DNA from 3 places in the Chromobacterium sp. HL1 genome. Region 2 is predicted to be linked to each of the others. Evidence: predicted binding sites of a transcription regulator. Region 2 holds the regulator's gene; each other region holds the start of a gene.

Region 1 (4,995 bases), 600 kb from region 2:
CGCCGGTGAGATCGCGGCCCGGCAGCGGCAGCATCACCGGCAGCGAGCCGGTGGCGAGCAGCAGCCTGTCGTAAGGGGCGACGCTGCCGTCGTCGGCGCGCACCAGGCGGCGCGCGCGGTCCAGCTCCACCACGGTCTTGCCGGTGTAAAGGCTGATGCCGCGTTCGGCGTACCAGGCGCGCGGATTGAGCACGATGTCGTCGAAGGTCTGTTCGCCGGCCAGCACCGGCGACAGCTGGATGCGGTTGTAATTGGGGTGCGGCTCGGCGCCGAACACGGTGATGTCGTACAGGTCCGGTGCCAGCGTCAGCAGCTCTTCCACGGTGCGGATGCCGGCCATGCCGTTGCCGACCACCACGAGTTTGGGTTTGGTCATGATGGATGTCCTCGCGGGTTCAGAGCCGGGCGCTGGCGAGAGACCAGCCGGCGCGCCAGCGCTGGCGCAGCCCGGCCAGGCCGGCCCAGCCGGCCAAGGCCAGCGCGGCGTACAGCCACAGTCCGATGGCGTAGCCGCCGCTGGCCTGCTTGATCACGCCCAGGCCGGCCGCCAGCAGGAAGCCGCCGACGCCGCCGGCCATGCCGATCAGGCCGGTGACCGCGCCGATCTCGCCGCCGAAGCGCTGCGGCACCAGCTGGAACACCGCGCCGTTGCCGGCGCCGAGGCAGAGCATGGCCAGCACGAACAGCAGCAGCGCGCCGCCGGCGCCGCCCGCTTCCAGGCCGGCGGCGAACAGCAGCGCCGCCACCGCCAGGTAGACGGCCAGCAGCGAGCGGGTGCCGCCGACGCGGTCCGCCAGCACGCCGCCCAGCGGCCGCATCATCGAGCCGGCGAACACGCAGGCGGCGGTATAGAGCCCGGCGGTCTTGGCGTCGAAGCCGAACTGGTCGTGGAAATAGCCGGGCAGCGCGCTGGCGAAGCCGGCGAAACCGCCGAAGGTGATGGCGTAGAACAGCATCAGCCACCAGGCGTCGCGCTGAGCCAGCACCGCCAGATAATCGGCCCAGCGCTTGGGCGGCGGCGCGCCCGGCGCGTCCTTGGCCAGCCGGGCGAACAGCAGCAGCGCCAGCAGCAGCGGCAGACAGGCGAGGCCGAACACGTTCTGCCAGCCGAACTGCAGCGCCAGCGCCGGCGCGAACAGCGCCGCCAGCACGGTGCCGGAGTTGCCGGCGCCGGCGATGCCCAGCGCCGTGCCCTGATGCGCCGGCGGATACCAGCGCGAGGCCAGCGGCAGCGCCACGGCGAAGGAGGCACCGGCCACGCCGAGGAACAGGCCCAGCAGCAGCGCGCCGCCCAGGCTGGAGAGGCCGACGCGCCAGGCGGCGAGCAAGGCGGCGATGACGACGATCTGGGCGATCAGCCCGGTGCGCTTGGCGCCGATGCGGTCCGCCAGCATGCCGACGGCCAGCCGCAGCAGCGCGCCGGCCAGGATGGGAGTGGCCACCATCAGCGCGCGTTCTTGGGTGTCCAGGTCCAGCGCGGCGGCGATGGGCACCTGCAGCGGGCCCAGCAGATACCAGACCATGAAGCTGAGGTCGAAGTAGAGAAAGGCGGACAGCAAGGTGGGCTTGTGCCCGGTGTGCCAGAAAGAACGGTCCATGCGAAACTCCTGTGCCGCGAGCGGCCGGGGGCCGGCCAAAATAAAAACGGCGTTCGCTCCTCGGTGATAGCAGGAGCGGACGCCGTTGTCCGTTGCCGTCCCGGCCGCCATTGGCCGGACAAGCATTTGGGGTGGGCGGGGCACGTCTTTGTGCCAGGCCCGGCTTGACTTATGCAAACGCCGTGCCAGCCTCCGCGCGCCGGAAATCCGGGTTTCGCGTGGATTCGCGGCGGGAAGCCGCACCGCGCTGGTGCGAAAATAGCCGGCCGCGCACTGAGTTTGTGCGTTGCAACATGCGAGGCTTAATCAAGCAGACGCTCCGTCGCCGGGTAGCGCGGCCGTCCGTCCCACTCCACGCCGTCGCACAGCCGGCTGCGGCGCTGCGGCCGGGCCGGCGCGGGCAGGCCCAGCGCGTCCGCCGCCTGCCGGTAAAGCCGGCTCTGGCTCACCGCGGCGGCCACGGCCTGCGCGTCCTCGTCGCCGCGCAGCCAGCCCCAGCGCCGGAACTGGTCGATGAACCAGACGCCGTCGGACGGATAGGGATAGTTGACCCGGCCCTGGTCGAAGAAGCGCAGCGCCGACGCGCCGGCGGCGGCCGAGGGCAGGGTGGCGGCGATCAGCGTTTCCGGCAGGGCGATATGCTCCGGCCGCGCCAGCCAGCGCGCCGCCTGGCGGCGGTTTTCGCCGTGCTCCAGCCAGCGGCAGGCCTCCAGCAGCGCCATGATCAGCGCGGCGGCGGCGGCCGGTTCTTCTTGCGCGAAACCACGGCGGCAGAGCAGGGCTTTTTCCGGGTGGCCGGGCCAGATCTCGCCGCTGGCGACGGCGATGCGGCCGGCCTGGCGCGCCGCCGCCTGCTGGTGCCAGGGCTCGCCGGCGCAAAAACCGTCCAGCTGGCCGGCTTCCAGCGCCGCGCCCATCTGCTGCGGCGGAATCACCACCAGGCGCGCGTCGCGCAGCGGGTCCAGGCCTTGCGCCGCCAGCCAGTAATTGAGCCATAGCGCGTGGGTGCCGGCGGGAAAGGTGTGGGCCAGCGTCAGCGGCGCGCCGCCCTGGCGGACGCGGCGCGGCAAGGCCTGCTGCGGCGCCGCGGCCAGAGCGTCGGCCAACGGGTGGCTGAGGGTGATGGCCTGGCCGTTCTGGTTCAGCGTCATCAGCAGCGCCATGTCCGCTTGCGGGCCGGCCAGGCCCAGCTGCATGCCGTAGGCCAGACCGTACAGCGCCGCGGCGGCGTGCAGGCGGCCGTCCAGCAGCTTGTCGCGCACCGCGCTCCACGAAGGCTGGCGCAGCAATTCCAGTTCCAGGCCGTGGCGGCGGTCCAGGCCGAGCTGGCGCGCGACGATCAGCGGCGCGCTGTCGGTCAGCGGCAAATAGCCCAGGCGCAGGCGGTGGGGGACGGTCATGGGATTTCCTCGCGGCTCAGCCTAGCAGTTCGGCGGCCTGGATCAGTTGTCGGGCGAGATCGGCGACGCGCAGGCCCTCGCGCATCGCCTGCCGGCGCAGCGCCTGGTAGGCGTCGTTTTCGCTGAGCCGGCGCTTGTCCATCAGAATGCCCTTGGCGCGCTCGATCAGCTTGCGTTCGGCCAGCTGCTGTTCCGCCGCCGCCAGCCGCTGTCGCAGCCGGGCGTCCTCGGCGAAGCGGGCGCGGGCCAGGTCGATGATGGGCGCCAGCCGCGCCGCGTCGGCCTGGTCCACCACATAGGCCGCCACGCCGGCGTGGACGGCGGCTTCTATGGTGGGCAGGTCGCCCTGGTCGGCGAACATCACCACCGGGTGCGGCGCGATCTCGCCCAGCAGCGCCAGTTGTTCCAGGGTGTCGCGCGACGGGGATTCGGTGTCCACGATCACCACGTCCGGCCGCAGCCGCTCCACCGCCTGCAGCAGCGCGGCGGCGCCGTCCACCTCGGCGACGACGGCGTAGCCGGCGCGCGCCAGCGCCTGGCGCAGCGAGGCGATGGTTTTGGCGTGGTCGTTGACCAGCAGCAGGCGCAGCGGCGGAGGCGTGGACATTGCGGCACCGGGGAGAAGGGACGGCTTGGCTGAAGCAAGCGCCGTGCCCAAGGGAACTCTTGACGCGATTTTTAGCGAGGATGCGGCCGGATTGACGCGGCGTTTAGCCGCGATGTCTTAGAGTGGCTAACAAAAATCAGTTTTACGGCTGAGGCAAGGCGTGCCGACGCAGGCAGTACTTGAGTACGACAAGTCGGCGCAACGCAGCATCAGGGGTTTGTTAGCCGCTCTTATCGTGGAGCGGAGACAAGGCCAATGGACAGGAGGTGAAACACGGGTGAACAACAGTCGTTGGCGAGGCCGGCCCCGCGCGAGCGGAGCCGGCCGATTTCATTTGAGTTTGACGTTCCAGTTGTCCTCGACGCAGCGCTGGTAGTTGCCGGCTTGCAGCGCGCTGTACGGGGTCTGGTAGTTCACCAGCTGGCATTTGTAGTCATTGCCCCATTTCCAGTCCTTTTCCCAATAGATGTTGTAGGCGGCGGAGCTGGCGGCGCTGAAGCGCTGCATATTGGCGCAGGACAGCTGCTCGTTGCCGTAGTCCCAGCCCAGGTCCTTGGCGAACTGGCGGTAGTAATCGATGCGGTTCTGCGCCGCCTGGCGCTCGGTGCCGCCGCCGCACTCGGCGTTGATGATCTGGATGGTGGTGGCGAAGTTGTTGCCGGCGCCGGCGGCCTTGTCCGCGGCGTTGGGCACCCAAGTGCCGTCCAGCACATGCAGCATCGACGGCTTGGGCGGCTGCGGGAAGACGAAGAAGAAGGTGGCCGAGCTCAGGTTGAGCCAGGTGGAGGCCACCAGGTCCGGGTTCTTCAGCAGCACGGATTGGTCGCCGTCGTGCATGGCTTGGGAGAAGGGGCCGTAGTTGTAGTTGTAGGACAGCTGCTTGGCGCCGCGGCCGAAGTACTTTTTCCAGCTGCCGTCGGCGTTCTTGCCGCAGGTCCACACCTTGTTGAACACCGGATCGGCGCATTCGGTGTTGTAGCCGCAGCCGGGGCCGGTTTCGGCGCAGCCCATTTCGCGCAGGTATTTCAGGCCTTGCCGCCATTCCGGCACCGTGTCGCTGCGGTTGTGGTCGCCGGTTTCCTGAGCGAAGTGGGCGAACATGGTGGCCAGGCTGTGGCGGCAGATGGCGTCGCCGTCGCGGCCGTCGCCGTAGTCGTCGCAGATGGCGGGGAACTTGGCGATGGCCTGCAAGAAGCGCTGGTAGCTGTAGCTGGCGTCGCGGCGCGAGAAGTAATACTCCCACTTGCTCGCCGGCAGCAGGCGCTCCACCCGGCGCACGTTCAGCGGGTTGGCGGCGCGGCCGGGGGTCACCTGTTCCACCTGAGCGTTGGGCAGGGTGCGGATCGAGGCTTTGACGTTGCGGAAGAAGGGGGTGTCGGTCAGGGTGGCC
Region 2 (4,995 bases):
CCTGTTCCAGCAGAATGCTTTCCTCCACCGTGACGTCGGCGCCGGACAGCGGGTGGCGGCGGCGGGTTTCGGAGAAGCGCTTGACCAGGGTGGCGGGCGTGGCTTCCAGGAACAGCAGGCGCACGTCCACATGTTGGGCCCGCAGCTTTTCCATTTCCGCCGGCAAGGCGCCCAGCGACGGGCCGGAGCGGGTGTCCACGCTGATGGCAATCTGTTCGTAGCCGTAGTCGGCGTACAGCGACATCGCCTCGTGCAGCATGGTGGCCGGCAGATTGTCCACGCAGTAGAAGCCGGCGTCTTCCAGCGCGCGCAGCGCCACCGACTTGCCGGAACCGGACAGGCCGCTAATCAATATCAGGCGCATTTTCCTGGTCTCTGAGGAAGTTGGTGTGGCGTTCGATGAATTCGCGGGTGCTGTCTATGCCGCGCAGCTGCAGGATGTAGTTGCGCACCGCGGCTTCCACCAGCACCGCCAGGTTGCGGCCGGCGGCCACCGGCAGCACCACTTTGCGGATGGTGACGCCGATGATGTCCTGGGTTTCCGACTGAATGTTGAGGCGGTCCAGCGCCTGCATCGCCTGGTCGTTGGCCTTGACCAGGTGGATGATCAGCCGCAGCACCTTCTTCGGCCGCACGGCGGTTTCGCCGAAGATGGTGCGGATGTTGAGGATGCCCAGGCCGCGCACTTCCAGGAAGTCGCGCAGCAAGGGCGGGCAGCGGCCTTCCAGCGTGTCGGGGCCGATGCGGTACAGCTCCACCGCGTCGTCGGCCACCATGCCGTGGCCGCGGGAAATCAGTTCCAGCGCCAGCTCGCTCTTGCCCATCGCCGAATCGCCCATGATCAGCACGCCGATCTCGAACACGTCGAGGAAGACGCCGTGCAGCACGGTGGACACCGCCAGCGCCCGCGCCAGATAGATGCGCAGCACATCCATCAGGTAGGGGCTTTCCAGCTTGGTGGTCATCAGCGGGACGTTGTGGGTGTGGCAGTAGTCGCGCAGCAGCTTGGGCACCGGCTGGTCGTTGGCCACCATCACCACCGACATGCTCTTGTGGAACAGTTGGTCCAGCGCGGTCTTGGCGGCGGACTGCTCCAGCCGGTTCAGGTAGTCCACCTCGGCGAGGCCCAGCACCTGGACCCGGTTGGGGTGGATGAAATTGAGGTGGCCGACCAGCGCCTGCGTGGGGCGCTGTTCGTCGTTGCCTATCATATTGTCGGCGCCGCCGGTGCCTGCGACCCAGGTCAGGTTGAGCTTCTGCTGGTTTTCCTGGTACAGCCGGCGGACGCTGATGCTAGGCATTGGGCACCCAATTATTGAGCAGCTGATAGAGCTCGTCGCGCAGGGGGATGCCCAGCATCTGCTCGCGCATCTGGCGGCTGGAGAACAGCTGCGCCAGTTCGGACAGCACTTGCAGGTGCAGGTCCGTGGCCTGTTCCGGCACCAGCAGCACGAACAGGCACTGCACCGGCTTGCCGTCGGGCGCGTCGAAGGGAATCGGGGTCTTCAGACGGATGAATACGCCCATCGCGTCCTTGAGGCCGCGCGCGCGGCCGTGCGGAATCGCCACTCCCTGGCCAAGGCCGGTGGAGCCGAGCTTTTCGCGGGCGAACAGGCAATCGAAGATTTCGCTGCGCGCGATGCCCCGGGTATTTTCAACCAAGAGGCCGACTTGCTCGAACACGCGCTTCTTGCTGGCGACGTCCAGATCCAGCAGGACGTGTTCGGGTGTCAGGATTTTGCCGATGAGGTTCATATTGGATTATGCATGCGGCTGAGAAAAACCCGGCAATTCTACGTTGCCTTGATAGTACTGAAAACGGGCAAGTGCAAAGAAAAGCGGGAACCCGCAGGCCCCCGCCTTCCAATTCAAGGGATTACAGGCTGGCTTCAGGCGCCGGAGCACGGTGTTCAGACTGCTTTTCCTTGTGTTTCAGCACTTGACGGTCCAGCTTGTCGATCAACAGATCGATGGCGGCGTACATATCGGATTCGGTGGCTTCCACGTGGATGTCCTTGCCGGACAGATGCACGTTGACTTCGGCCTTTTGCACCAGTTTATCAACAGACAGAGTAACGGAAATGTCGATCACATGGTCGACATGTCGAGTAACGCGCTCCATTTTGGTTTCAACGTATTCGCGCAGGGCGGGAGTTACTTCCAGATGCAGTCCAGTTACTTTGAGGTTCATACCCTAGCTCCTTCTGGTGTTGACAGTCCGGTCGGGTCGGCCGGATCGCTGTATTCCGCCGCCTGGGTCACAGCGTCTTGCGCTGGTTGACCGGCGGTATCTGCATGGCTTCACGATACTTGGCTATCGTGCGTCTGGCAACTTGTATTCCCTGTTTGGCCAGCGCTTCGACCAGGGCGCTGTCGGACAGCGGTTTGCTCGGCGATTCGGCGTCGATCAGGCTGCGGATGTGGGCCTTGATCGCGGTGGCGGAGCACTCGCCGCCGCTGTCGGTTTCCAGCGCGCTGCCGAAGAAATACTTGAGCTCGAACAGGCCGCGCGGGCAGAGCAGGTATTTCTGGGTGGTGACCCGGGACACCGTGGATTCATGCAGGCCCAGCTCGTCCGCGATGTCGCGCAGAATCAGCGGGCGCATGGCCACTTCGCCGTGTTCAAAGAACGATTGCTGCCGTTCAACGATAGCTTCCGCCACTTTCAGGATAGTGTCAAATCGCTGCTGGATGTTCTTCACCAGCCATTTGGCCTCCTGCAGCCGCGAGGACATTTCGCCGTTGCCGCCGCGGTTTTCCGCCAGCAGCCGCGCGTACATCTGGTTGACGCGCAAGCGAGGCACGGCGCCGCCGTTGAGGGCGGCCACCCAGCGTCCCTTGCGTTTTCTGACCGAGACGTCGGGGATCACGTACTGGGTGTCGCTGGCGCCGAAACCGGCGGTGGGGCGGGGGTTGAGGCGGGCGATCAGCGCCTGGGCGGCGCGCAGCGCGGCGTCGTCCACGCCCAGCTGTTTTTTCAGCCGGGTGTAGTCGCGGTTGCCCAGCAAGGCCAGGTGGTCGCGGACGATGGCCAGCGCCAGGCCGCGCTGCGGCTCGTCCGGGTCCAGCCGCTGCAATTGCAGCGCCAGCGCTTCCGGCAAGGAGCGCGCGCCGACGCCGGGCGGGTCGAACTGCTGCAGCAGGCGCAGGCCTATCATCAGTTCGTCGGCCTCGATTTCCAGTTCCAGCGGCAGGTGGCTGGCGATGTCTTCCAGCGTCTGGCCCAGATAGCCGTCGTCGTCCAGCTCTTCAATCAGCAGCTGGACGATGGCCTGATCGCGCGTAGGCAGCGCCACTTCGCCCAACTGCGCCAGCAGGTGCTCGCGCAGGCTGATAGGACAGGGCACGTTCAGCATCGGGTCCAGCTCGTCGTCGCCGTCGCCGCGGCGTCCGCCGCTGCCCCAGTCGCTCAGTTCGCCGGTCTCCGCGCCGCGTTCGCCGTCGTCGCCGGAGGCGTCGTCGCGGCTTTCCGCCGGGGCCTCCGGTTCCTGGGCGGCGGCGTCCGGCGCTTCGCCCTGCGGCGCTTCGTCGCCGCGCTCCAGCAAGGGATTGTCCAGCAAGAAGCGCTCGACTTCGGTCTGCAGGTCGAGGGTGGACATCTGCAGCAGCTTGATCGATTGCTGCAGCTGCGGCGTCAGGGTCAGCTGCTGCGATACCTTGAGCTGAAGTGTCTGTTTCATCGCTTACAGGTGGAAGTGTTCGCCAAGGTAAACTTCGCGCACCTTCTCGTTGTTGACCAGTTCTTCCGGCTCGCCGGAGGCGAGCACCGAGCCTTCGCTGATGATGTAGGCGCGGTCGCAGATGCGCAGGGTTTCACGCACATTGTGGTCGGTGATCAGCACGCCGATGCCGCGTTCCTTCAGGAAGGAGATGATTTTCTGGATGTCGATCACCGCGATCGGATCGACGCCGGCGAAGGGTTCGTCCAGCAGGATGAAGCGCGGCCGGGTGGCCAGCACGCGGGCGATCTCCACGCGGCGGCGTTCGCCGCCGGACAGCGACAGCGCGCTGCTGTCGCGCAGGTGGCCGATATTGAGGTCGTCCAGCAGCAGGTCCAGTTCCTTGTCCAGTTCCTTGCCTTTGAGGCCGGACACTTCCAGGATGGCGGCGATGTTCTCCTCCACCGTCATGCGGCGGAAGATGGAGGCTTCCTGCGGCAGATAGCCGAGGCCCAGGCGCGCGCGCTGGTGGATGGGGTAGTGGGTGATCACCTGATCGTCCAGGCGAATCTCGCCGTCGTCGGCGCCGATCAGGCCGACGATCATGTAGAAGCTGGTGGTCTTGCCGGCGCCGTTGGGGCCGAGCAGGCCCACCACTTCGCCGCTGGCGATTTCCAGCGCCACGTCCTTGACCACGGTGCGTTTCTTGAAGCGCTTGCGCAGGCGCTCCACCTTGAGCACGCTTTGCGTCATTTGGCGGCTCCGCTGGCGGGTTTGGCCGTCGCCGGCTGGGAGGCGGTGTTCTTGGGCTGCAGGATCACGGTGACGCGGCCCTTGTTGGGGCCGGTGGCGGTGCCGCCGGTCACTTGGTAGGTTTCGTTCTGGGTGTTGTAGGTGATCACATTGCCCACCACCAGGTCGCCTTCGCGCTTGACCCGGGCGTTGCCGGTCAGCACCGCGAGGTTGGCCGCGCTGCTGTAGTCGAGGCGGCTGGACTGGCCTTCCACCCATTCGTTCTTGCCGTCCATTTTCTGGCGGAAGGTGACGATGCGGCCGGTGGCCACCAGGGTCTGGTTGCCTTGCTTGTCCTGGGTGGCGACGACTTTGTCGGCGTTGAGCCGCAAGGTGCCCTGGATGATCACCACATTGCCTTCGCAAGTGGAGACGCCCTTGATCTGGTCCATGGTGCAGCCGTTGTCGCTGGTGATTTCCATCGGCTTGGTGCGGTCGGCTTGTTCGGCGTGGGCGACGGAGGCGGCGGCCAGCGCCAGGCCGGCCAGCAGGAGACGGAGCTTATTTTTCATAAATGATCTTGGTGTGAGACAGCAGGTTCAAC
Region 3 (4,995 bases), 2.5 Mb from region 2:
ACCGGCATCGCTTCCGGATGATCGCTGACCGTGATGTCCGGCCGGCTTTCCGCCAGCGCGCGCTCGATCAGCAGCACCGCCTGATCGACGTCGAAGGGTTTGGGCAGGTATTCGAAGGCACCGCCCTGGAAGGCCGCTACCGCGGAATCCAGATCGGAGTGCGCGGTCATGATGATGACGGGCAGCGTCGGGTGCTCGGACTTGACCTTGGACAGGAATTTCAGCCCGTCGGTGCCCGGCATGCGGATGTCCGAAATGATGACTTGCGGGGCGCGGTCGTAGAGCGCGTTCAGCGCGTCGTCGGCGCTGGCGAAGCTGTCGAAGCCGATGCCGGCGCGCCCCAGCGCCTTTTCCAGCACCCAGCGTATCGCCTTGTCGTCGTCAATAATCCATACCGCTTGGTTCATCGCGAAATCCTTGTGCTCGGCGCCGCCGGCGTGAGCGGGCGGCGGCAATGTGTTTGGGGTGGACGGGTCCGCTCAGTCCGTGGCGAAAGGCAAGGTCACGGTGAAGCAGGTCTGTCCCGGCCGGGAGTCGAATTCGATATTGCCGCCGTGCTGGTGGACGAAGGCCTGGGCCAGGGTCAGCCCCAGGCCGGTGCCTTCGGCGCGGCCGGTGACCAGCGGGTAGAAAATATGGTCCTTGATCTCGTCGGGGATGCCGGGACCGTCGTCGATGATCTGCAATTTCAATGCCAGGGTGTGGCGTTTGCGCGCCAGCGTCACCTGGCGCGCCACCCGGGTGCGCAGAATCAATTGGCCGCGGCCCTTCATCGCCTGAACGGCGTTCTTGACGATGTTGAGCGCCACCTGGATCAGCTGTTCCTTGTCGGCCACCAGCTGGGGCAGGCTGGTGTCGTAGTCGCGGCGAATCTGCAGGCCCTGCGGATATTCGGCCAGGGCGATGCTGCGCACGCGTTCCAGCACTTCGTGGATATTGATCTCGCCGCGCACATGGCTGCGGTGCGGCGCCAGCAGCCGGTCGACCAGCGATTGCAGCCGCAGCGCCTCCTCCTTGATCACCGCGGTGTATTCCTTCAGCTCCGGGCGGTCCAGCAATTCGTGCTCCAGCAATTGCGCCGCGCCGCGGATGCCGCCCAGCGGGTTCTTGATCTCATGCGCCAGGTTGCGGATCAGCTCCCGATTGGCCTGGTGTTGCAGCAGCAGCCGTTCCTCGTTGGCGATCTTCAACTGCTGATCCAGCGGCCGCAATTCGATCAGCGCGAGTCCGCCGTCCGCGTCCACCGGGGCCACCGACAGCGCGATGTGCAGCGCCTGTTCGCTGTGCTGCGGGATCAGTTCCAGATCGTGCTCGATGAAGCTGGCGTTGTGGCGCAGCGCGGTGGACAGCGCCTGGCGCAGCGCCGGGCAGGGCTGGAACAGATCGAACAGGCTGTGGCGGCGCAGCTCGCGGCTGCCCAGCGCCAGCAGGTTCTCGCATGCGGGATTGACGAAATGCAGCGCGCCGTCGGCGTCGACGATCAGCACGGGGGTGTCCAGCAGTTCTAGTCCGGCAAAGCTGGTCGGCGGCATGGTGCGGTGTGTCCTGTAGGCTGAGGCGGAGGGCTTGCGCAGGCTGAGCAAAATTCGGGCCATGCCCGCGCGCCCGGGAATGGCCCATTTCTTTTCAGTATGCACCATGATGGTGCGTCAAACTAGTTCTGCCCCAGCTCGCGACGCAAGGCTTCCACGTTTTTTTGGCGGTCGGTGACTTCGTCCTGCAGCTTCTGCACCCGGTTCAGGTATTTCTGGTAATTGCGGGTTTCGTCGCCGTTGCGCGTGGCCTTGCCGTCGGTCAGCGCCTTTTCCGCCTCGCTCAGTGCTTTTTGCTCATTGGCCAGCTCCTGTTCCAGGATCTTGCGGCGGCCGTTGTCGCGCTGCTTCTGGGTGCCGGGATCGACGCTGGGGTAGCTGCCGGAGGGCTTGGCGTCTCCGTTGCCGCCGCTGCTGTTGGCGGGGGAGGCGCTTTTCTTGTGCTGGCTGGGATAGGAGGAGAGCGGGTTGAGCCGGATCGCCTGCGCGCCGCGTATCGGCACATTGGTGAAAGTGACGTTGCCGTCTTTGTCCACGTACTTGTAAACGGTGGCGTGAGCGGAGGCGCTCAGCAACAGCAAGAGACAAAGCGATAGAGTTTTCATGGGCGGCGTGTCGAGTTCCGGGTTTCAGCTCTGCAATGATATGCAAATCCGCCGGACAAGTCATATATGAAAACGGCAGCCCGGAGGCTGCCGTTTTTCCATGCGCCGGTATTACAGCGAGTAATACATCGCGAATTCCACCGGATGGGTGGTCATGCGGGTCAGGCTGACCTCCTGCATCTTCAGTTCGATGTAGGCGTCGATCCAGTCATTGGAGAACACGCCGCCGCGGGTCAGGAACTCGCGGTCCTTGTCCAGAGCGGCCAGTGCCTCGTCCAGGCTGGCGCACACGGTCGGGATCAGCTTGTCTTCTTCCGGCGGCAAATCGTACAGGTTCTTGTCCGCGGCGTCGCCCGGGTGAATCTTGTTCTGAATGCCGTCCAGGCCGGCCATCAGCAGAGCGGAGAAGCACAGATAGGGGTTGGCCAAGGGGTCCGGGAAGCGTGCTTCGATGCGGCGGCCTTTGGGGCTGGCCACATGCGGAATGCGGATGGAGGCGGAGCGGTTCTTGGCGGAGTAGGCCAGTTTCACCGGCGCTTCATAGTGCGGCACCAGGCGTTTGTAAGAGTTGGTGCCCGGGTTGGTGATCGCGTTCAGCGCCTTGGCGTGCTTGATGATGCCGCCGATGTAGTAGAGCGCGGTTTCGGACAGGCCGGCGTAGCCGTCGCCGGCGAACAGGTTCTTGCCGTCCTTCCAGATGGACTGGTGCACGTGCATGCCGGAACCGTTGTCGCCGACGATGGGCTTGGGCATGAAGGTGGCGGTCTTGCCGTAGCTGTGGGCCACGTTGTGCACCACGTATTTCAGGATCTGGGTCCAGTCCGCGCGCTGGGTCAGGGTGCTGAACCTGGTGCCGATCTCGTTCTGGCCGGCGGTGGCCACTTCGTGGTGGTGCACTTCCACCGGGATGCCCAGCTCTTCGAGCAGCAGCACCATGGCGGAGCGGATGTCTTGCGAGGAATCCACCGGCGGCACCGGGAAGTAACCGCCCTTGATGCCCGGGCGGTGACCCATATTGCCGCCTTCGAACTCCTCGGCGGAAGCCCAGGCGGCTTCTTCGGCCTTGATCTTGACGAAGCAGCCGGACATGTCTGTGCCCCAGGTCACGCTGTCGAAGATGAAGAATTCCGGTTCCGGGCCGAAATAGGCGGTGTCGCCCAGGCCGGAGGCCTTAAGATAGGCTTCGGCGCGTTTGGCGATGGAGCGCGGGTCGCGGTCGTAGCCCTTGCCGTCGGCCGGATCGATCACATCGCAGTGCAGGAAGACGGTGGGTTCATCGTAGAACGGGTCGATGCGGGCGGTGGCCGGGTCGGCCATCAGCAGCATGTCGGATGCCTGGATGCCTTTCCAGCCCGCGATCGAGGAACCGTCGAAAGCGTGGCCGTGTTCGAACCATGCGTCCGGATCGTCCAGCAGCACATGGGCCGGAATCGACACGTGTTGTTCTTTGCCGCGGGTATCGGTAAAGCGCAGGTCGATGAACTTGACATCATTTTCGGTAATCAGCTTGACTACGTCTGCAACCGCCATGGTTTTCTCCTGAAAGGCTACATGCATCATGTGCGAATGAGTGGATGGCAGGCTCTTAAGCATTAAGCGTGCCAGCTTTGAAATCGCTGAGATTCCATTGTGTCATAGCCCAAAACCGGGCGCTAGCGGAGTTGAATGAACCAGGGTGGTGCCTGGATTCGGCTTATGCACCAAAACAGGGCGTTGACGGCATTGCGGCCGTCTTCGTCGATATGGATAATCCGTATATTCCGTATATTAAGGTAACGAGAGCGGCTGACAAAACCCCGCTAAGACGCTGAGGCCGGCCGGCGCAGCGTCAAGGGGTGTCGGCGGTTCGACAAGGCGGCCGGGCCGCGGGGAGAGCTTGCATGGATCAGATGACGCGGCTATTGCAACAGGCGCGGCGCCGGGCGGAAGAACAGGGCTTGCCCTATCGCGGCGCCTTGACGCCGCAGGAAGCGCACCAGCTGAAGCAGGCGATGCCGGAAGCGGTGCTGCTGGACGTGCGCAGCGCGGCGGAATGGCAGTTCGTCGGCGTGGTGCCCTATGCCCAGCGGCTGGAGTGGCGAAGCTTTCCCGGCATGCAGCCCAATCCGCGTTTCATCGAGCAATTGCAGGACATGCTGCCCAAGGACGGCGTGCTGATGCTGATGTGCCGTTCCGGCGTGCGCTCGGACGAAGCGGCGCGCATGGCCGCCGCCGCCGGTTACACCGAAGCCTACAACGTGCTGGAGGGGTTTGAGGGCGACAAGGACGCCGACGGCCACCGCAACACCGTGGGCGGCTGGAAAGCGCGCGGCCTGCCCTGGCAACAAGGCTGAGCCGGGGCCGGCGCGGCGACGTCGTGGTTGAAGTTTGGCGTATTCCACGGCAAAGTGTCATAGCGCCGCCGGCAGGGCGGCGCGGACGCGACGAGAGCCGCCAACAAAGCCAAGCGAGACGCGGCGCCGGGGCTTTGTTAGCCACTCTCTATCCGAATACCGAAAACATAGCCAAATCTTGGAAAGCTGACTCATGACCGACCGTTACGCCGTTATCGGCAACCCTGTTTCGCACAGCCAGTCGCCGTTCATCCATAACGAATTCGCGACGGCCACCGGCCAGGATATCGCTTACGACAAGTTGTTCGCCGAACTGGGGCGTTTCAACGAGGTGGTGGCCGAGTTTGTCTCCGCCGGCGGCAAGGGCCTCAATATCACGCTACCGTTCAAGGGCGACGCCTACCGTTTCGCCAATGAGCTGACCGAGCGCGCCCGCGCGGCGGAGGCGGTCAACACCCTGTGCTTCCGCGACGGCAAGATCTACGGAGACAACACCGACGGCGTGGGCCTGGTGCGCGACATCGT

The links. Region 2 encodes sigma-54, which starts transcription at its own class of promoters, with help from an activator protein. Its sites were predicted from a motif close to CTGGCACGCTTCATGCTT; they were not measured.
Region 1: AB1Z25_RS06580 (ANTAR domain-containing response regulator) is a predicted target of sigma-54. The motif match lies at 3,638-3,655, and genes of this name have one in related genera.
Region 3: glnA (glutamate--ammonia ligase) is a predicted target of sigma-54. The motif match lies at 3,725-3,742, and genes of this name have one in related genera.

What each region holds. Positions count from the first base shown of each region.
Region 1 covers NZ_CP162399.1:1,402,229-1,407,223, forward strand. The annotation lists gene nirB (nitrite reductase large subunit NirB) at 1-376, opposite strand, end outside; gene AB1Z25_RS06570 (MFS transporter) at 396-1,598, opposite strand; gene AB1Z25_RS06575 (CmpA/NrtA family ABC transporter substrate-binding protein) at 1,901-2,998, opposite strand; gene AB1Z25_RS06580 (ANTAR domain-containing response regulator) at 3,015-3,605, opposite strand; gene AB1Z25_RS06585 (glycoside hydrolase family 19 protein) at 3,936-4,995, opposite strand, start outside.
Region 2 covers NZ_CP162399.1:805,657-810,651, forward strand. The annotation lists gene rapZ (RNase adapter RapZ) at 1-364, opposite strand, end outside; gene hprK (HPr(Ser) kinase/phosphatase) at 345-1,301, opposite strand; gene ptsN (PTS IIA-like nitrogen regulatory protein PtsN) at 1,294-1,755, opposite strand; gene hpf (ribosome hibernation-promoting factor, HPF/YfiA family) at 1,877-2,191, opposite strand; gene AB1Z25_RS03715 (RNA polymerase factor sigma-54) at 2,259-3,680, opposite strand; gene lptB (LPS export ABC transporter ATP-binding protein) at 3,684-4,412, opposite strand; gene lptA (lipopolysaccharide transport periplasmic protein LptA) at 4,409-4,963, opposite strand; gene lptC (LPS export ABC transporter periplasmic protein LptC) at 4,953-4,995, opposite strand, start outside.
Region 3 covers NZ_CP162399.1:3,514,840-3,519,834, reverse strand. The annotation lists gene ntrC (nitrogen regulation protein NR(I)) at 1-407, opposite strand, end outside; gene glnL (nitrogen regulation protein NR(II)) at 480-1,532, opposite strand; gene AB1Z25_RS15840 (DUF4124 domain-containing protein) at 1,655-2,137, opposite strand; gene glnA (glutamate--ammonia ligase) at 2,249-3,667, opposite strand; gene AB1Z25_RS15830 (rhodanese-like domain-containing protein) at 4,018-4,470, shown strand; gene aroE (shikimate dehydrogenase) at 4,664-4,995, shown strand, end outside.